DNA from 2 places in the Trichococcus sp. ES5 genome. Region 1 is predicted to be linked to the other one. Evidence: predicted binding sites of a transcription regulator. Region 1 holds the regulator's gene; the other holds the start of a gene.
The links. Region 1 encodes LexA, which represses DNA repair genes until DNA is damaged. Its sites were predicted from a motif close to CNAACANNTGTTNG; they were not measured.
Positions count from the first base shown of each region.

Region 2: a site for LexA is predicted at 7,750-7,763, ahead of uvrC (excinuclease ABC subunit UvrC). Genes of this name have one in related genera too.

Region 1 covers NZ_FJND01000002.1:149,660-160,590, reverse strand. The annotation lists gene TES5_RS02935 (LapA family protein) at 82-492, shown strand; gene recJ (single-stranded-DNA-specific exonuclease RecJ) at 632-2,962, shown strand; gene TES5_RS02925 (adenine phosphoribosyltransferase) at 2,980-3,492, shown strand; gene lexA (transcriptional repressor LexA) at 3,574-4,197, opposite strand; gene TES5_RS02915 (YneF family protein) at 4,442-4,672, shown strand; gene TES5_RS02910 (ABC transporter ATP-binding protein) at 4,759-6,513, shown strand; gene TES5_RS02905 (ABC transporter ATP-binding protein) at 6,510-8,285, shown strand; gene TES5_RS02900 (lysophospholipid acyltransferase family protein) at 8,388-9,008, opposite strand; gene TES5_RS02895 (DEAD/DEAH box helicase) at 9,179-10,931, shown strand, end outside.
Region 2 covers NZ_FJND01000008.1:26,182-37,112, reverse strand. The annotation lists gene sstT (serine/threonine transporter SstT) at 1-1,203, opposite strand, end outside; tRNA gene TES5_RS07985 (tRNA-Ser) at 1,430-1,519, shown strand; gene TES5_RS07980 (hypothetical protein) at 1,674-2,066, opposite strand; gene TES5_RS07975 (Panacea domain-containing protein) at 2,063-2,638, opposite strand; gene TES5_RS07970 (NAD-dependent protein deacylase) at 2,628-3,449, opposite strand; gene TES5_RS07965 (vitamin B12-dependent ribonucleotide reductase) at 3,689-6,265, shown strand; gene TES5_RS07960 (MFS transporter) at 6,435-7,688, opposite strand; gene uvrC (excinuclease ABC subunit UvrC) at 7,819-9,603, shown strand; gene TES5_RS07950 (DegV family protein) at 9,743-10,594, shown strand.

The DNA.
Region 1 (10,931 bases):
CAAGGGTTGTAAGTTGACGATGCATGGGCAAAAAGATGATAATAAGAGTGTGTAAACATCAAAATGAGTGGGGCGATTATAATGAAAAATCAATGGAGATTAGTAGCAGGTATTATTTTGATCATCATCATTGTGTTGTTTGCCGTTTTTAACGTTGATTCTGTGCCGGTCAATTTTGGGTTCGCCGTCTTGGATGGACCTCTGATCATCGTCATTCTTGTTTCACTTCTGATGGGCTCGCTCATCACTTTATTGGTTGCGACAGGGAGTGCGACGAAGAAGAACAAAGAGTTCAAACAGATGCGTGCCGAAGTCGACGCAAAAAGCAAAGAGATCCAAACAGCCGTAGATACTGCAAAAGCCGGATACGAACAGCAACTGAGCGATCTGCGGATGCAGTTATCCCAGAAAGACAGCAAAATCAATTCGCTTGAAGAAGAGTTGATAAAAAAGCTGACTGTTGGTAACCCAGATCAACCGAGCAAAATTTGATAAAAACAGAGCTAGAGATTCATTTGATGGCTACTTCAAGTTAGAAAGAAAAGACTAGAACGGGTTTAGCTTCTAGTCTTTTTTCGGTTAAGGAAGCTGCAGTGCTTCTATATAGTTTACAAAGTAAGGAGTCGGTAAATTGTTATCGTCAAAGATGAATTGGAAAATACGCAAATCAGAAATTGATGCATCTATAAGCCTGGGAATCAGTCAGGCTACGGGCTTATCAGAAAAGTTCGTCCTACTGTGCATGCAGCGCGGACTTGAAACAAAGGAACAAATCACAGCATTCGTCGAAGGGACCCAAATGGAATTCCATGATCCATATTTGCTGCACGATATGGATAAAGCCGTCCATCGTTTGACTGAAGCTATTGAATCAGGGGAAGAAATCGTTGTTTATGGTGATTACGATGCGGATGGCATCACAAGTACTTGCATACTCGTGGAAACCATTGAAGTGTTGGGAGGCAATGTCGGTTATTATTTGCCGAATCGCTTCACGGATGGTTACGGCCCAAATGCTGCCGCATTCAAAAAACTGATCGAAAACGGGGCGCAACTGATCCTGACTTGCGATAACGGAGTTTCCGGTCACGAACCAATAGCGATGGCAAAAAAAATGGGGGTAGACGTCATTGTTTCCGATCACCATGAATTGCCGGCTGTCTTACCTGATGCATATGCTGTCATCCACCCGAAACATCCTGCCGGGTCCTATCCTTTCCCGGATCTTTCCGGAGCTGGCGTCGCCCTAAAAATCGCGGCGGCCCTTCTGGGGGAAATGCCCTTTGAATCACTTGACCTGGCTGCTATCGGCACTGTTGCGGACCTTGTTAGTTTGACAGGCGAAAATCGCTGGATCGTGAAACAAGGACTACAAGTCATGAAACAAGCGCATCGGCTCGGGCTGGCTGCATTGATGGAAGCCGCTGGAATAGATACGGCTGTTTTGGACGAAGAGAGCATCGGTTTCATCATCGGACCACGTTTGAATGCAGTCGGTCGATTGGAAGATGCGGGTCCGGGCGCTGAATTGATGCTGTCATTCGACGAAGAAAAAATTGCTGAATTAGTTGCCTATATTCAGGAAAAAAACGTCGAGAGACAAAGCATAGTTCAGTCCATCCATGAAGAAGCCCGTATCCAATTGGCGAAGAATGAAAATTTGCCGGACGTTGTTGTGTTAGGCAACAAGAATTGGCATCAGGGCGTTCTCGGAATCGTGGCAAGCAAATTGGTCGAGGAATTTGGACGGCCAACCGTATTATTTAATATCGACGAAAAAACCGGTATCGCGAAAGGGTCAGCCCGCAGCACCGAGGCGTTGGACATTTATGCTGCATTGGCAGATGCAAAGGATTCGCTTACGAAGTTCGGTGGGCACAAAATGGCAGCAGGCATGAGTCTTCCTGCTGCTGATTTAGCCGCTTTCTCTGAAAAGATCAACAACTATGCTGCTCGCTATCATGATGCAATCGTGCTGGGCGAATCCATTTATATAGACGCCATCTTGCCGCTTGCTGACGTCACCTTGCCGTTTTTGAAGGAATTGGAGTTGCTGAAACCATATGGTACCGACAATCCGAAGCCGATATTCGGCTTCCAAAATGTACCTTTGACAGACATCAGACAAATCGGTGCCGACAACAAGCATCTAAAGTTCAAGCTCAAGGATAAGGAGCTTTTTCTGGATGTGATCGGCTTCAATAAGGGGAGCATCAGCAATCATTTGAATGAAGCGGATGTCGTTTCCCTAATCGGCGAGCTTTCAATTAATGTTTGGCGGGACAGCGCGAAGCCTCAACTGCAGTTGAGGGACATTAAAAATAAACATGTTCAGTTTTTTGACAAAAGGAGTTCGGTCATCCAAGAATCGGTATTGGCTGTGGAAGATGCCTTGTATCTATTTTCGACTTCCAACATCATGAAACAATTTTATGAGCGTATTCCAAGCAGTTCGAATGCGGCCTTGCTCACGGACAATACAGTGGATGCCTTGCAGGCCGTCAGCGCCAAGAATCTCGTGCTCTTCGAATGTCCTTTGAAGCTGAACCTTTTGGCGAATCTCCTGAAGAGTAATCAGTTCGAAAATGTGTATGTCGTCTCTCATGAATCGAATGGCGTATACGCAGATGGCGTTCCTCCTAAAGACCAGTTTGCAAAATTTTACCAGTATATCCGTTCGCATAAGGATATCGACGTGAGAAATCGATTAGATGCTTTGGCAGAATATTTAAAAATCAAGAAAAATCTTGCCATTTTCATGATTCAAGTGTTTTTGGAGGCGGGATTTGTTACAATAGACAATGGTTTCATCAATGAGGTCAAGAATCCCGTCAAAAGGGCTTTGGCTGATACACAAGTATACAAAGATCGCCTGCAGAAAATGGAAGCTGAAAAAATATTCATCTACAGCCCGTTTTCGCAACTGACAAAATGGTTGAATGAACAGATGATGGTTCAATAATTAGGAGGAACATAAAAATGGATTTAAAAAAATATATTGCTGACGTAAAAGATTTTCCGGAACAAGGCATCATTTTCCGCGATATTTCCCCTTTGATGGCAAATGGCGAAGCCTATCGTTATTCAATCAAGGAAATCGTGAAATATGCTCAAGACTTGAATGTTGATAAAGTAGTCGGACCTGAAGCGCGTGGCTTCATGGTCGGTTGCCCTGTGGCTGTGGAATTAGGCTGCGGATTCGCGATGGCCCGCAAAAAAGGCAAATTGCCCCGCGAAACAGTAGAAGTATCCTACGGGCTGGAATACGGGAAAGCGACATTGCAACTGCATCAAGACGCCATCTTGCCTGGCGATAAAGTGCTGGTCTGTGATGATTTGTTGGCTACTGGCGGCACTACAGCCGCGACTATAGAATTGGTTGAAAAATTAGGCGGAGAAGTTGTGGGCTTGGCGTTCTTGATCGAGTTGCTGGATTTAAAGGGCAGAGATCTGATCCAAGGGTATGACATCTTCACGCTGATGGAATACTAAGAGAAGCAATCCTAAATAAGCATAGACACGCAAAAAGGCTGCCGGTTGGCAGCCTTTTTGCGTCAGTTGGAGGACTGTTCTTTAAATGATGTGGTTCCGGTACAGGCCGACTACTTTACCCAGGATGAGGACAGAATCCAGGATGATCGGATCCATGCTCGAATTTTCAGGTTGCAGACGATAGTAGTTATTTTCTTTGTAGAAACGTTTGCAGGTCGCTTCATCATCGTCCGTCATGGCTATGACGATATCTCCGTTTTCAGCCGTGTTCTGTTTTCTGACAATGACGGAGTCGCCATCGAAGATGCCGGCATCGATCATGCTTTCTCCGCGGATTTTCAACATGAATAAAGATCCCGCATTGGATTGCAGATCCGGGGGAACCGGGAAATAGTCGGTTGCTTCTTCTACGGCAAGTATGGGCGCTCCGGCTGTGACAGTACCCAACAACGGCATTTTATCTGATAGGATCCCCAATTTGTCCAGACCTGCTTGGGTCAATTCTATCGCACGGGGTTTTGTAGGATCCCGCTGGATAAAACCATTTTTTTCAAGACGCGACAGATGGCCATGAACTGTAGATGTAGATGACAGTTTTACCGCATTTCCGATTTCCCTTACGGTCGGCGGGTAGCCCTTTTCCTGGACTTCTTCATAAATGTATTGAAGCACTTCAATTTGGCGTGAATCTTTATTTTTAACCATGAGATCATCATCTCCGTAATCCTATATTTATATCGTTTAGGATACCATTAATCCCCCAAAAAATCAAACAGATGTTCGCATGTTCTTTGAAAATTATGTAAGAATATGCCTAGTATTGCCACAAATCCAGCAAATGTTGAAGCGTTTTCCAAAAATCGCTAAATTTATCCGTGATTGCTATTTCTTTTTCTCATAATCTTTAGTACAATTAATGAATGAATGCTTTGGAAAGGGGGATGAATACGTGTCAACAACAGCATGGGTAATGATGGTTATTTTAGGAATAGTAATAGGCGCGGTTGGCGGATTTTTCCTTGCAAGACGTTATATGGTAAAATATTTTGAAGAAAATCCACCGATCAATGAAGAAATGTTGCGTTCTATGATGATGCAGATGGGTCAAAAACCATCCGAAAGAAAAGTTAAACAAATTATGGCTTCGATGAAAGCACAATCAACAAAGAAAAAGAAATAGACTAATGAAATAATATACAAAATGTGGATCTTTACGGTTCCACATTTTTATTTTGTCTGAATAAACGCAAGAAAGGGGAAATATCCGTGAGTATTTTCAAAAAATTGAGTTGGTTTTTTCGTCAGGAATGGAAAGCCTATTTTGTGGGCGTCTTTTTCCTGATCATTGTGGCTATACTTCAGGTTGTATCGCCGCGCATCGTCGGAATCATTATCGATGAAATAGCACTTGGCACGTTAACGATGGCGTCTTTGTGGAAGTGGACAGCGATCATATTGATAGCGGGCGTGCTGCAGTACCTCTTCCGTTATATTTGGCGGATGAAGATTTGGGGAACTTCAGCAGAACTGGAAAAGATACTTCGGTCAAGATTGTTCAAGCATTTCACCGAAATGGATGCTGTCTTCTTCCAAAAGTACAGGACAGGCGATCTGATGGCGCATGCGACGAATGATTTGAATGCCATCCGCATGGTCGCTGGCGCAGGTATCCTGACATTGGCAGATTCAATTTCTTCAGGCGGGATCACGCTCTTTACGATGTTCTTCTTGATCGATTGGCGTTTGACGCTCATTGCTATGATCCCATTGCCGGCTTTGACGTTGGTGTCACGAATCCTCGGACAAAAGATGCATAAACGATTCCGCAAAGCACAGGCCGCTTTCTCGAGTTTGAATGACAAAACGCAAGAGAGCGTATCCGGCGTCAAAGTCATCAAAACTTTTGGTGAAGAAGAAGAGGATATTCGTGATTTCGAAGCAATGACAAAAGATGTCGTTGCAAAAAATAAATCTGTCTATCTGGTTGATGCCTTATTTGATCCAGCTATCCAACTTATTTTGGGGCTTTCATTTGCGCTGACAATCATATTCGGAGGTCGCTTTGTCGTGGAAGGCAGCATCAGTATCGGTCAGTTGGTTTCGTTCATCAGTTACATCGGAATGATGGCGTGGCCAATGTTGGCAGTGGGCAGACTTTTCAATGTACTTGAGCGAGGCAGTGCCAGTTATAGCAGGATTGATGAGCTTCTGAAGGAAAAATCAACGATCCAGGAGCAGAAAAATGCCATCCGGACTGTGGTTTCAGGCGATTTGGATTTTCAGGTATCCTCATTCAACTATCAAAACAGCAAAGAAATTAGCCTCCATGATGTCACCTTCCATTTAAAGCGGGGGCAAACGTTAGGGATTGTCGGCAGAACTGGATCGGGCAAAAGTACGATTTTCCGTCTGCTGTTGCGTGAGTATGACCAATATACAGGCAGCATCAACTACAATGGGCTCGATATTCGCGATTATTCATTGGATGCATTGCTGAGCGGAATCGGTTACGTTCCCCAAGACAACTTTCTGTTTTCTTCTGACGTCAGGGAAAATATCCGTTTCGCTGATCCATCCATCAGCCAGCAAAAGGTGGAGGAGGCAGCGCGCTTGACGGCCATTCATCATGATATCCTTGGCTTCCCCGCTGGATACGATACGCTGGTCGGCGAGAGAGGTGTTTCTCTGTCAGGTGGGCAAAAACAACGGATAGCGATTGCGCGAGCCTTAGTCACCGAACCAGAACTGCTTATTTTGGATGATTCTTTATCTGCTGTGGACGCGAAAACCGAAGAAGCAATCTTGACGGGACTCAAGCAACAACGAGCCGACCAGACAACAATCATCGCAGCCCATCGGATCAGCAGTGTGATGCATGCGAATGAAATCATTGTTCTTGATGAAGGACGCATCGTCGAACGCGGGACTCATCATGAGTTAATGGAATTGAATGGTTGGTACCGAAGAATGTATGAAAAACAACAACTCGAAACCAAATTGGAAGGGAAGGATGAAGCATGAGTGGATCAGTATGGTCTAAGACAATTCCATTGAAGGAACAGCTACGGGTAATCAAAAGAATTTTCCGATTTGCCCATCCTTTTCGTTATCAATTTTTCATCGCCTTGCTTTTCAGTATCGCGTTATCGTTGGTGAATGTTGTGGCCCCGCGAATCATCCAAATTTATATGGATGATTATCTGGCTGTGGGCGATGTCACGACCAATATCAGTCTGTTTTTTGCGATGGCCTATCTGGGATCCATACTGCTGAAGATGTTAGTCACTTATCTGCAGCGTTATATATTCAGCATGGCATCCGAACAAACTGTCGAGAATATCCGAAATGCTGTTTTCCGTAAAATCAATCAATTGGGGATGCGTTATTATGATACAACTCCAGCTGGTTCGATTGTGTCTCGCGTCACCAATGACACAGAAACCATCAAAGAATTCTGGAATGTGTTTTTGGCTTTGGCAGAAGGGATTTTCAGCATCATTACCGTGTTCATCGCAATGTGGACATTGGACAAGCAGATTTCCTTGCTCTTCATCGTTTTTGTCCCGATAATGGCAGGTCTGATTTGGTATTATCAAAAATACAGCACACGTGTCTACCGGACGATGCGTGAAAGACTGAGCCAGCTGAATACGAAATTAAATGAATCCATTTCCGGTATGGCAATCATTCAGCAGTTCCGCCAAGAAAAACGTCTGCGCGCAGAATTTGATGCAATCAATGATGATTACAGTAAAGGTCGCGTAGCGATGGTCCAGATGAATGCTTTGATGTTGATGCCGGTCGTCAACCTATTGCAGGCAATTGCTTTGGCGATTGTCCTTTGGTTATTTGGCTACCAGACTTTGAACGGCGTTGTGGAGTTGGGGGTCATTTATGCATTCACTACCTATATTCAAAATTTCTTCCGTCCTATGGGAATGATGATGGACAACCTCAGCGCCCTGCAGGACGGTATCGTCTCCAGTTCCAGGGTCCTGAGTGTATTGGATAACGCCGAATTGGCGCCAAATCAACCCGCAGATTCGGAATTGGAGATCAGTCAGGGCAGAATCGAATTTAAAGATGTTTCTTTCTCTTATGACGGGAAACAGGATGTGCTGAAAGGCATCAGCTTTACAGCCAATCCGGGTGAAACGGTAGCGTTGGTTGGACATACCGGCAGCGGTAAAAGCTCGATCATCAATGTCTTGTTGCGTTTTTACGAATTCGAGAAGGGCGAAATTTTGATTGATGGGAAATCGATAAAGGCATATCCAATCGAGGAAATCCGTTCGAAAATAGGTTTGGTCCTTCAGGATTCTTTCCTCTTCTACGGCGACATCTCGCATAATATCCGATTGATGAATAAGGACTACACCGATCGGGAAATAGAGGCTGCGGCTGCGTTTGTGCATGCTGATTCATTCATCGAGTCGCTTCCCGGAGGTTACCACGCAAAAGTGATTGAACGAGGAGCCAGCTATTCAAGCGGCGAGCGTCAATTGATTTCGTTTGCCCGTACGATTTTACGGGATCCAAAAGTGCTCATCCTCGATGAGGCAACGGCCAATATCGACACCGAAACGGAGCTGTTGATCCAAGAAAGCATGCGCAAGATGCGTGAAGGCCGAACAACGATTGCGATCGCACATCGTTTGTCGACCATCAGGGATGCTCACCTGATCCTAGTGCTGGACAAAGGGCGCGTCATCGAAAGAGGCACACATGAAGAACTGATCGCCAAGCGGGGAACCTATTATGACATGTACATGCTCCAGTCAATGAACGATTGACCAAACGAATCGGCAGCAATGCCAAAAAACAGCACCGGAAATTTTCCGGTGCTGTTTTTTTTTTGAAAGCTGCTGCATACTTGACATCAAACATCAGCTGATTTATTTCGCTACATACACAAAGTTCGGATCGATTTCCTGATCCAACTGACGGAAAGTAGTCCCGAGCAATTCGTCGTAGGCCGCCAATTCTTCTCTGGAGATCCGCTTTTCCTTCGGCAGGTATATGGGCTTGCCGAAGCGGACTGTCGCTTTTTTGCGTTTCAAAATAAGATCTTTGAATGTGAGCGGGCCTTGATAGACAACTGGGAGGATCGGTACATTGGCCAATTTGGCTATGGATGAAGTCCCACCTTTGATTTCGGCGGAATGTCTCGATCCGGTCGGAAAAATCAGCAGATTGGTTTTTCCTTCTTTCAGGATGGAAACAGGCTGTTTCAGTGCACTCGGACCCGGGTTTTCACGATTGACAGGGAACGCGTTCACATGAGTGAGTACCCAGGTGATAAATTTCCCCTTGAAAAGCTCTTGCTTCGCCATTGAGGAAAAGATATGCGGGTAAACACCAAAAGAAATAAAAACTGGATCCAGCAGACTTCTGTGGGGTGCTGCAAGGATGAAGACTGTATCCTTTGGAATGTACTCTTTGTTTTGGATTTCGGTCTTGCCGTTCACTATCCAGACCAGAAATCTCACAATGTTAACAACTGCTTTAAAAAACATGACAGGTCTCCTTTTGCTTTAGCATTATGCTAATTAGTATGTGATAGTTTGTGTAATATTTCAAGCTAAATATTCATCTCCGGCAAGCGTCAATGGGGAAGAAGGTATATTTTTCGACGGAATTGCAGTACAATAAAGAGTGGACAGCAAGAAACAGAGGAAGTGATAGCGTGAAATGGAGTATGCCGGACAAGTTGATACAAGAGGGACGCGAATATGTGAATGAGGACCGTGTGCTATCCGTACAACCGGATTTCCACACTCAGGTTTGGCATTGTGAAGTGCTCGGCAGTAAAATGTATCATGTCACCTTAGATGGTACAGCCAGAGAACAGGATCTATGCCAGTGTAAATACTGGAAAAACCATCAGTATTGCAAGCATACGATCGCTGTTGAATTATATCTGAAAGAGAAATGCGGCACCCGAATTTTGACGGAAAGCAGTGCAGAGCAGTTTCAGGTAGATGCAGAAGCTGCCGGTCAGGAATTTGTGAATGACTTGACGCAGATTTTCTTCCAAGAAAATAAAGGTGCCCAGAGCCTGACGACCCGAGCTGATTTTTTAGTGCAGTATACGCTGCAGATTCTCCGCATGAAACCAAATAATCTGATGCAAAACACAGGTGAACATGTATTAGCTCTTTCCTTGCGTGCAGGGATTGATAAATCGTATATGGTTACAAATATAGAACAATTTACGGAACAATTCACCAAACAAGAAAAATGGGATTACCGTCTTGGAGATGCGATCGACTTTCGGTCTGTGAAGATACAAGAATCGGACCAAGCCATCATCCATCGACTGCATAAATTGTTGGAAGAGCAACCCGCGGCGTTGAACAAGCAATTGTTGAATGTCACGGCCAGAAAATTGGATTCCTATCTGATTATTCCGCCGAGTTCAGCGCACTCCCTTTTGGAAGATTTAATCCAAACCGGCAGGGTGGAATGGATTGACGGTGATGATACATATCCGGATGTACAGATCAGTCCCGAAAAACCGGGTTATCAATTCCTGTTGGGAAAAAAAGGCAGAGGAATAGAGCTTCGCATCCAGCGCGACAACATTACTCATCTATTGGAGTACGACTGGTTAATCGAAGCCAACAAAATCCATCCGCTCAGTGCGCAACAGCATAAACTGTTAGGATACCTCTCTTTTTTTGAGAAACGTTTTGAGGATTCAGATGTGATCGGAGTCGAAGAGTCCGATGTATCGGATTTGCTGACCTACGTTATCCCGTTGTTGAAACAGATCGGAACAGTGCACTTCAGCGATGAACTGGAACGTAACATCATCGATGAACCATTGACTGTCTCAATCCATTTCCGCGGCCCGACAAAACGGATAAAAGGGGAAATTTTATTCAAATACGGAGAAACAGTCTTCAATCAAAACCGCGCTGCCAAAACGGCTTCCCAATTCTTGATCAGAGACACAATAGCGGAAGAGAGAATCCTGCAGGTGTTGGAAGCTTTGGAATTCAACATCATCGAGAACCAAATATCTTTCCTGGCTGCAAAAGATATCGACCTATTCAGCTTTCTTTACAGAAAAGTACCAACATTGCGCCGCTATGCTGAAGTGGAATTAAGTCCGGATCTGCAGAACCTGGTAGTCGAGGACACAGTCGTGTCAACTTCAGTCCAACGCAGAACAAGGGATTCTTTTTTGGATATTCGTTTTGATGTTGACGGAATTTCGGATAATGAAATAGACAAATTACTGAACAGTTTAAAAAAAAATGACGCCTATTACAAGACGGAGGACGGGCGAATATTGTCTTTGGAGACGGAAACAATGAGGGAGATGAATCGCTTCCTTTCGTTGATCAAAGATGAGTCACAAGTTCGTGAGGGGATTCTGTCCATGCCGATGATAAAAAGCCTGACGCTTGAAAAAGAAATCAATGACTTGAACC
Region 2 (10,931 bases), on a different contig from region 1:
CTTGCGTCGCTCCGCAAATTCTGCTGTCGCAGTGAAAAGGACATCGGTCGATGAGTTAAGAGCTGTCTCAAAGGAATCTTGAAGGACGCCGATGATAAAACCGACACCGACTATTTGCATAGCCACATCATTCGGGATACCGAACAGACTTGCTGCTAACGGGATAAGCAACAGTGACCCACCAGCAACACCCGATGCTCCGCAAGCGCTGATCGCTGCCAAGACACTAAGGATGAAAGCTGTACCGAAATCCACAGGGATACCCAATGTGTTTACAGCAGCTAAAGTAAGAACGGAAATCGTTACCGCCGCACCAGCCATATTGATCGTTGCACCCAGCGGAATGGAAACGGAGTAAGTATCCCTGTCCAATCCAAGGTCCTCGCAAAGCGTCATGTTGACGGGAATGTTCGCAGCCGAGCTTCTTGTGAAGAAAGCAGTGATGCCACTTTCCCTCAAACATCTGAAGACGAGCGGGAACGGATTGGAACGGATATAGATGTAGACGATGATCGGATTGACGACCAAAGCGACGAACAGCATACAACCGATCAGTACCGCAACCAGTTTCCCATAGCCCAATAATACGCCGATTCCGCTTGTAGCGATGACATCGAAAACAAGACCCATGATCCCCAACGGAGCGAATGCAATGACAATTCGGACCATTTCCGTCAATGCATCAGAAACATTGGACAGCACTAACTTGGTTGAAGCCGCAGCGTTCTTCAAAGTAAAACCGAGCATGAGAGCCCAAGACAAGATGCCGATGTAGTTGGCATTGTAGAGCGCCTTGATTGGATTATCCACAACGTTCAACAACAAAGCTTTCAGGACTTCCATTACACCGCCTGGAGCAGTGACATCCTCAACTCCTGAACCCAATGTCAAAGTCACCGGGAAGAGGAAGCTTGCGATAACCGCTACGAGTGCCGCCAAGAACGTTCCTAAAAGGTAGAGCACAATAACAGACTTCATGTTCGTCTCTTGGCCTTTTTTGTGCTGCGAAATTGCGGATGCAACCAAGAAAAAGACCAGCATCGGCGCAATCGCTTTTAAAGCTCCGACAAACAACGCACCAAAAATTGTGATCGGTTTTGCTATGTCCGGTATAGTGACAGCAAGAATGATACCGATGACCAAACCGGCGATGATACGTTTGACAAGACTCAGCTTGTACCAGTGATTCATTAATTTATACAATTCAAATTCCTCCTGATGTATGCAAAAATTACAATAAAATGAGTACATAGGTTTTCATATTACCATAATTTAATCTCCCTAGGAAGAATACCTTTCACTTTTCTCTTACGGCGTGTCTGTTGAACTGGATCCCTCATTATTTGCTTTCTGCATTTTCTGGATTTTCGTGACTTTTTTTACAATTTCTCTTTTCTGATTAGCTGAAAAGCGCTATAATATATTTTATGGAGAATTACTCAAGTCCGGCTGAAGAGGACGCACTCGAAATGCGTTAGGTGTCGAAAGGCGCGCGGGGGTTCGAATCCCCCATTCTCCTTAAAAACTTTTAAATTTTGTCAGACAAAAGGCCGACATCCATTTTTGGGTGCCGGCTTTTTGTTTTGTCGAAATCAACCGGTACACCTTCGAAAAATTTTATTGTTTCCTATTGTTTTGCGTCCTGGTTTCCGCGCCGAGCTTGTTCGGCTCAGTCAAAATAGCCCTCCAGAAAAATCTCGATAAGCCGCCTTCACCTCGGCATAGAGGTCCGGGTAGTCTTCGCTGAGTGAGGACTGGATCCCGATCGCAAGCTGCGAGCTGTGGATCGTCTGGATTTTATGGACGCGGATATAGGAGACTTCCGCATTCAGGCTCAGTTTGGGGTACCGCTCTTTTGCGACTTTGATGTCGTGGACCGGATCGATGTTCTGGCTGACGGACACTTTCGAAATCGGAAAGGCCGTGAAATCGCAAGGAAACTCATCGTATTCCGCACCTATGATCAGGAACGGACGCGATTTGAAGGCGATTTTGTCCGTATTTAAATCGTGATAGGCAAACCGGGTCTTAACGATAATACCGATGTAAGCTTGCGTTTCTTTCATGATCTCAGCACCTCCCCTTCAAAATCCTCAAATTCATCCAGATAAACATCAAACAACGTATCATACAGCCGCACTTTTTTTGCATCCGCGCGGATATCCGCAAGTTCCAGCAGTTTGGGTACGGTTGCTTCTTCCGCGACACCTGGCCTGCTGTTGCGCCAGGATGTTTCACGGCGCGCCAAATCCGCCAGGTACCAGTCTCCATACTGCCCGTAGGAAAGAACGACGCGATCGAGGATGAACTGTTCGCGCTCCGTCAACTTTTTCATTTCCAACGGTTCGAAGGGATCGTAGTCTTCCTCGAAGAAGAAATACAGTTCCGGCAGCACCGGCCCTTCTTCCCAACCTTCAAAGCTATCCTCAAACAACGTCTCTCCGACCAGCGCCAAACATTCCCGCTGCGCGAAATAAAGCATCGTCTGCAACTTCAGCTCATTGTCGCCGAATCGGGCTGCTGTATGGTTTTCGTAGGAATAGACCAGATACCTCGCGAGCTGTCTCAGCTTCGCCATAATGACGTCCCCTTTCCTGAATGCCATTTCCATCAAGGCGCAGTTTAGTTCATTTTTCAAAATATTCTTTCCAGACGTCCGCCAAAAAAGCGCCGGCGTCGGTCTGTACGGCCAACTGGAAGTTCAATGACTGCGGCACGGGTGTACGGTTCAGGAGGACTGTGTACGGTCCTTTGAAATAATGGACGAAACTTGCGGCCGGATAGACCGCCAACGAGGTGCCGATGACCACAAGCATGTCCGCGGCGCCGATTGCTGCAGCCGCGCGCTCCATCGCCTCCTCGTCGAGCATCTCGCCGTAGAGCACGATGTCCGGACGCACCATCCGGCCTTGGGAATCGCGCTGGATGCCTTGTGCGTCTATGCTGATTTGGGTGGTTTCGGTGGCTTCGGCCGTTTCGAACGTCCGCCATCTCGTCCCGTTGCCGTGCAGCTCGATGACAGTGCGGCTGCCGGCTGACTGGTGCAGATTGTCGATGTTCTGCGTGACGACGGTGACTTCTTTGCCTGTCTGCTCGAGCGCCGCAAAGAATCGGTGCCCTGCGTTCGGGAGCGCCTGCGAAAAATTGAAGTGCTCCGCATAATTGCGGAAGAATAGTTCGGGATACGTCTCCAGAAAACCGATGCTGAGCGTCTCTTCGCCAGTGAAATGGCGGCCGCTCAACCTGTCGAACATCCCACCCGCCGACCGGAAATCCGGGATCCCGCTCTCCGTGCTGATGCCCGCCCCAGTGAAGGCGACGATGCGTTTTGATTTGCGGATCATATCCGCGAAATGTTCTTTATCGTTCATGCTTGGGCTCCTTTCGGATGTTGTTCTTTCTGTCTTTATTATAGCTTTCGGTATGGCTGACCGGGTACTATTTCGCATTCTTTCCTGGGCGTATGGCCGACAACCCCATCCCGACGCACAATGCCCTCTTCTTATTGGCCGATATATTATTACAAACCCACCCTCGTCCACCCAAACAACGTTTTCATCCATTTGCAAAATACAGCTTCCCGACTGTTCCCCTTGATTTATCCGGTGAACAGAATTAACATATATGGTATGAGAATCAAACCAACAGCACAACATCTAGTGTTTTCACCATAAATGAAGGAGTGATTATTGTGGATGGAACAAAGACCACATTTAAAGCAGGATTCGAAAAATTAAACAAGGACATCGAGCGGTTCCCGCATGTGTTTCCGATTACGGAAGATATGCACGTCACGTACGAAGGCGTGTCCCGCCTCGTCATGCTGGATCGTTATTCCTACAAGGATTCCACAAAGGAGACCCTTTCCGAAGGGGATCTGGTTATCTTGACGGTCAAAGAGGATCCTAAATACCCAACTCGAGGAACCGGCACCATACTCTCCATCAACCCTAAGGAACAGACGGCCCGCATCAGAGTTTCCGCGGAGTACCAGCACAACATCGATGATTTCGAAGTCGAGGAAGGCGGCATCGTGACGCGCCGGATTCTGACGTTGGACAAACCGCTGGAGCTTTTCTACGAACAGATTGCGATGCGTAATGCTCATGGCTTGGCTGATGTAGAAATCACGCCGGAACTGCGCCATGAAGCTTTCCTGAAATTCTATGAAGAACAAAAAGCCTTGAATTTCATCCCGGCCGGACGCGTGCTCTACGGCGCCGGATCGGGTACCGATGTCACTTATTTCAACTGTTATGTCATGCCTTTCGTGCCCGATTCGCGCGGCGGTATTTCCGATCACCGCAAGAAAGTCATGGAAATCATGAGCCGTGGCGGAGGCGTCGGTTCAAACGGTTCGACATTGCGCCCGCGCCATACAATCGTAAAAGGCGTCAATGGCCGCTCTTCCGGATCCGTCTCCTGGATGGATGACATCGCCAAGCTGACGCATTTAGTCGAACAAGGCGGTTCCCGTCGTGGTGCCCAGATGATTATGTTGGCCGACTGGCATCCGGATATCTTTGAGTTCATCATTTCGAAAATGCAAAATCCACGCATCCTTCGCTACATTATCGAAAACTTCGAAGATGAACAGATCCGCATGTTGGCGAAGGAGAAGCTGCATTTCAAACCATTTTCACCTAAAGAAATCAACATGTACACAGGTATTGTCAACTATAAACACATCCCGGGGCATGGCGGATTTGATGCATCGGTCATCCATGAATCCGAGAAGAAATTGCGCGATGGGGGCACCTACAGCGTCAACAATCCTGAATTCCTGACCGGCGCCAACATCTCCGTCTGCATCACCGACGACTTCATGGACGCAGTGATGCGGGGTGAGGAATATGCACTGCGTTTCCCGGATGTCGAACATTACGACGCGGACGCGATGGCGCACTATGATGCCGAATGGACCAACTGCGGCGATGTCCGCGAATGGGAAGCTACCGGCAATGCTGTCCGCACCTACCGGACCGTCAAAGCCCGTGAATTGTGGCGGCTGATCAATGTCTGCGCCACTTATGCGGCGGAGCCTGGCATCTTCTTCATCGACAATGCCAACAAGATGACGAACGCAACAGCTTATGGTCAAAAGGTCGTCGCGACCAATCCTTGCGGTGAACAGCCACTGGCAGCTTATTCCGTCTGTAATCTGGCCGCTGTAAACTTGGCTGAAATGGTCAACAAGGATCTGCAGATGGTCGATTTCGCCAAATTGGAGCAGACCGTCCGCATCGGCATCCATATGCAGGACAATGTCATCGACTCCACTCCTTACTTCCTGGAGGAAAACAAAAAACAAGCGCTTGGCGAACGTCGGATCGGCTTGGGGATCATGGGCTTGGCCGACATGCTGATCTATTGCGGCGTCCGTTACGGTTCACTGGAAAGCCTGCAGCTGATCGATCAAGTATTCGAAACGATCGCTGTGGCGGCCTACGAGGAAAGCATCGAGTTGGCGAAAACGCGCGGCAGCTTCCCGTTCCTGGTCGGACAGAGCGGTAAAGAGACGCAGATCCTGCGCGAACGTTTCATCAATACAGGCTACATGAAAAAAATGCCTGAACACATCCGCGAAGGTGTCCTGAAATATGGCATCCGTAACTCGCACTTGTTGACGGTGGCACCTACCGGATCGACCGGGACGATGGCCGGTGTTTCCACCGGACTCGAGCCTTACTTCTCATTCACGTATTACCGCAGCGGACGCCTCGGCAAATTCATCGAAGTGAAGGCGGATATCGTCCAAGAATATCTGGATCGCCATCCGGATGCCGATGCGAAGAACCTTCCTGATTACTTCGTGGCTGCCATGACACTTGCGCCTGAAGAGCATGTGGATGTGCAGACAACGATCCAACGCTGGGTCGACAGCTCCATTTCGAAAACGGTGAACGCACCGAAAGGCTACACTGTCGATCAGGTCGAAAAGATCTATGAGCGCCTTTACTTGGGCGGTGCCAAAGGCGGAACAGTCTATGTGGACGGCAGCCGTGATTCCCAGGTACTGACGCTGAAAGCCGAAGAAAATGTCTGGGATGAGGAAGGCAAGCTCGAGGAAGAGAAAGAGCACGTCAAAATCAACAAGGACAAGACTTTCCTGGTTGATTCGATAGCCAATCTCGAAGCTACCGACGTCACAATCGGCAACGAAATCGGCGACACTTGCCCGATCTGCCGTCAAGGGACGGTCGAAGATCTGGGCGGCTGCAACACCTGTACCAACTGCGGCGCACAGCTGAAATGCGGTTTGTAAACTGATTAACTTAAGAAGAACCCGTCCGATTTTAGGATGGGTTCTTCTTTGTGGTTTGCCGACATTCATGCTTTGCTGCTCGTCTTGCGCTGCGGATGCTGCTTGTCCGATTAACATAAAGTATCGGACAACCATAAAAAAGAGCTGCCGAATACGGCAGCTCCAGTCTTTAGTTTGATTCTTTTCCGGTGTCCGAAGGTTCGGGTTTGCCTGCTTCAAGCAGGACCCGGTCGCGGATGGCGAAGAAGGCCACGACCATCAGGAATAGGCCCGATACAGCCATCAGGATTTCGATCGCCATCCGGTCTGCCAGCGGTCCGAAAATCAGCATCCCCAGCGGCATCATCGAACTAGCAACCATGCTTTGGATGCCGAAGACGCGTCCGAGGAAATCTTCCTCGACCTTTTCCTGCAGCAGCGTCATGCTCGGAGCGTTCAGGAGCGGGATAACGAGACCGACGAGACCCATCAGGAAAAGGTAAATCCAGAAATTCGGAATCACGCCCATCCCGAAGGTGCACAAGCCCATGGCCCCGATCGCAAAAGCGATGGAATGGATCCGGTTCTTGAAGCCGCCCCATGACGCGATCCAGAGGCCGCCGCCGATCATCCCGATCGAAAAGGCGATTTCGATCGCCGTCAAGCGCCAGACGTCGTCGCCGAACGAGCGCGCAACCTGCAGCGGTGACAGGAACGACACCGGTGCTGCCATGAAGAAGGCAAGCGAAAAATAGAGGAACAGCCTTTTGATAAAAGTATGATTTTGGATATAGCTGAAGCCTAGCATCATGTCCTGCAGGTAATTGCTGACTTGTTCCCGGCTGGCTTTTTCATGCGTAGGGACTTTAAGGAAGAACACGAGGATGGCGATCGCCAAAGCCGCTGTCACGATATCGATCAGGAAGATACCTTCCATCGGCGCAAATTGGTAAAGCGCGCCGCTGATCATCGGCGAAACCAGCATGACGACAGCTTGGATGCTGCCGTTGAGCCCGTTGATCCGGGTCAGCTCCTTTTCAGGGACGACCTGCGGCAGTATGGCGCCGACCGCCGGCATCTGGATGCCCGCACCCAATGCGCGGATGGCCGATGTCGCCAACAGGATCCAGATGGAACGCTGCCCGGCCAAAAACAGCAGGACCAGCACCAATGTCGAGAGCGCGGTGATGCCGTCGGAAAGGATGATCAGGCGCTTCCGGTTATAGCGGTCGGCCCACACCCCGGCGAACGGCGAGATGAAGAAAGTTGGCAGAAAGCCGAAGCTGGTCGATAAGGTCATGATGACGCCGGATTGCGTTTCCAAGGTCAGGTACCAGAATATCGCGTATTGGACAAGCGACGAGCCGAACAGGGAAATCGTCTGGCTGCCCAGAAAGAGAGCGGTTTGACGCTGCCACTTTTCATATTTTATTTGCTTGATCACATTGTTTGCACTTCCTTGCTGGAGAGGCGGTTATCGTCCCCAAAATGACTGCGTTCAGAATCAAACGACTGAACGTATGTTTCCATTCATGGTATACTATTCTCAACGAAAAGTAAAAGGATTGAAACGGATGAGCAGAGAAGAAATCAACCAAAAATTAGCGCTGCTGCCCGACTTGCCCGGCTGCTACATCATGCGGGACAAGGATGACGAAATCATCTACATCGGCAAGGCCAAAAATCTGAAGAACCGCGTAAAATCGTACTTCCACAGCAAGCATGAAGGTAAGACGCAGCTGCTGGTCGCGGACATTGACCGTTTCGAAACGATCGTAACCAAAACGAACAAGGAATCGCTGCTGCTGGAGATCAACCTGATCAAGCGTTACCAGCCCAAATACAATATCAAGCTGAAGCAAGGGACGATGTATCCTTATCTGAAGGTCACGAACGAAAAAGATCCGCAGCTTCTCATCACTTCGACGGTCGAGGATGACGGCGGTATCTACTTTGGTCCCTATCCGCACGTCTACGCTGCGACCGAAACGCAGGAATTCATCCAGAAGATCTATCCGCTGCGCAAGTGCGCCAAGAATTCCAAACGCGCCTGCCTGTATTACCATATGGGCCAATGCATCGGCTGCTGCGACCACGAGGTGTCAAAAGAGGAATACAATGCCCAGATCAAACGCATCGCCGCATTCCTGAACGGCGATGTCAAGGAAATCAAAAAGGATCTGCGCGAAAAAATGCACCGTGCCGCCGACAGTCTGAATTTCGAACAGGCTGCCGATTACCGCGACCAGATCAGCTACATCGAGGCGACTGTCGAGAAACAGACGGTCATGTCCCGCGACTACACGAACCGCGACGTCTTCGCCTTCCATATGGACAAAGGCTGGCTGTCGATCCAGGTTTTCCTGCTGCGCCAATCCTCGATCATCAAACGCGAAGCCGCCCTCTTCCCTTGCTACGACACGCCTGAAGAAGAGCTGGCTTCCTTCATCATGCAGTTCTATCAGGATCCCAACCATATTTTGCCGCAGGAAGTCCTCGTACCGAAAGGCGTCGACACGGAATTGCTGCAGGAAGCGCTGGGAACAAAAGTGCACACCCCTGTCCGCGGCAGCAAGCGCAGTATCCTTGAACTGGCGATCACGAACAGCGAACTGGCGCTGACTGAGAAGTTCATGCTGATCGAACGCGACACCCACAAGACGGTCGGCGCCATTCAGGAACTTTCCGAGGCGCTCGGCATCGAATATCTGGAGGTTATCGAGTCGTTCGACCATTCGAACATCCAGGGAACCAATCCGGTCTCGGCGATGGTCGTCTACCGGGACGGCAAACCTGAACGCAAAAACTACCGGAAATACAAAATCAAGACGGTCGAAGGCAGCAATGAATTCGCGACGACGCAGGAAGTCATCCGCCGCCGCTATAGCCGTTTGCTGCGCGAAGGCCGCGCCATGCCGGATCTGATCCTGATGGACGGCGGCAAAGTCCAGGTGCATGCCGCCAAGGAAGTGCTGGAGGATGAGCTCGGATTGGACATCCCGATAGCGGGCATGGTCAAGGACACGAAGCACAAGACTTCTTCGCTCATCTTCGGCGAGAAGGATGAAATCGTTGAACTCAATCCGAACAGTCAGGCTTTCCATCTCGTGCAGCGGATCCAAGAAGAGGTCCACCGCTTCGCGATCACTTTCCATCGCCAAGTGCGCGCCAAGAACAGCATCGCTTCGCAATTGGACCAGATTGAAGGTGTCGGACCGAAAACCCGCACGAAGATCCTGAAGCATTTCAAAACGATGAAGAGCATCCGCGAAGCCAGCTATGAAGACATCAAAGCGTTGGGTATTCCGGAAAAGACGGCGCTGCTGATCAAAGAGGAACTGGGCGAAGAGAATGGTTGAGCCTTTGTTTTTGCAGCGGCTCCAGTCCGCTTCACGAAGTCGTAGCGCTGACATTTTCCAAACGGATGAAACATGTTATAATGTAGAGTAGTCCACGGAATATCCCGTGATGAAACTCGCGCTAGAGGAGGCGTTACTGATGAAAATATTTACCGATAGTGCTTGTGATCTGGCTTATGCTTATCTGCAGGAAAATGATGTGGAAGTCTTCCCGTTGACCACTCTGCTGGATACAGGCGAATACGAAGATATGATCGAAATACAAGCCGACAAAGTCTATGAAATGATTGGACGCGGCGGCCACCCGAAAACGAGTCAAGTGTCCTTGGAAAAATTCCTTTCCGGTTTCCGGAAAGCGGCCGAAGCCGGCGAATCAGGCATCTACATCTCCCTTTCGGCTAAACTTTCCGGCACCTACCAAGCAGCCAACTTGGCTTATCAGCAACTGAAAGAGGAGTTCCCGGACTTTGATCTGAGGTTGGTCGACTCCATGAGCGCTTCTGCCGGTGAAGGCTTGTCGGTCGTCGAAGCAATCGAAATGCGCGAAGCAGGTTTTACTTTGGATGAGATCGAATCACGTGTCCGTTTCACGGCTGCCAATGTCGTATCCCTTTTCACCGTCAAGGATCTGAACTACCTTGCTGATGGCGGGCGGCTTTCGAAGTCCAGCGCCTTTTTTGGAGGATTGCTGAATATCCAACCTTTATTGGAAGTCATCAACGGTGAATTGGTTCCCGTCGAAAAACTACGCGGACGCAAAAAAGTCATGAATCGGATGTACGAACGCTTGCACGATGAAGCGGATATGATCCAGGAACAGAACGTCTTTCTTTGCCATAGCGACGATGCTGAAGCAATAGAGGAAATGCGTCAATACATCGAAGAGCATTTCCATCCGCGCCGCATCTATGTGAACACAATCGGTTCCACAATCAGCTCACATACCGGTCTGGGTACGCTGGGATTGTTCTTCCTGAAGAAATACGAATAACAATAGTTGCTTCAGTCAAAAAAAGCGGCCGTCTCTTGGAGACAGTCGCTTTTTTGTTGCGGTTGTCCGATTCTTCGCGCTTATCGGACAAGCAATGAGCCAGTCGGCATTTGGTTGTCCGATTCTTTCCGGTTATCGGACAAACAATGATCCAATTGGCGTGTAGTTGTCCGATTCTTCGCGCTTATCGGACAAGCAGTGGTCCAGTCGGCATTTGGTTGTCGGATTCTTTCCGGTTATCGGACAAACAATGATCCAATTGGCGTGTAGTTGTCCGATTCTTCACGGTTATCGGACAAACGGCGTCGCTTTTTTGTTGCGCTTGTCCGATTCTTCG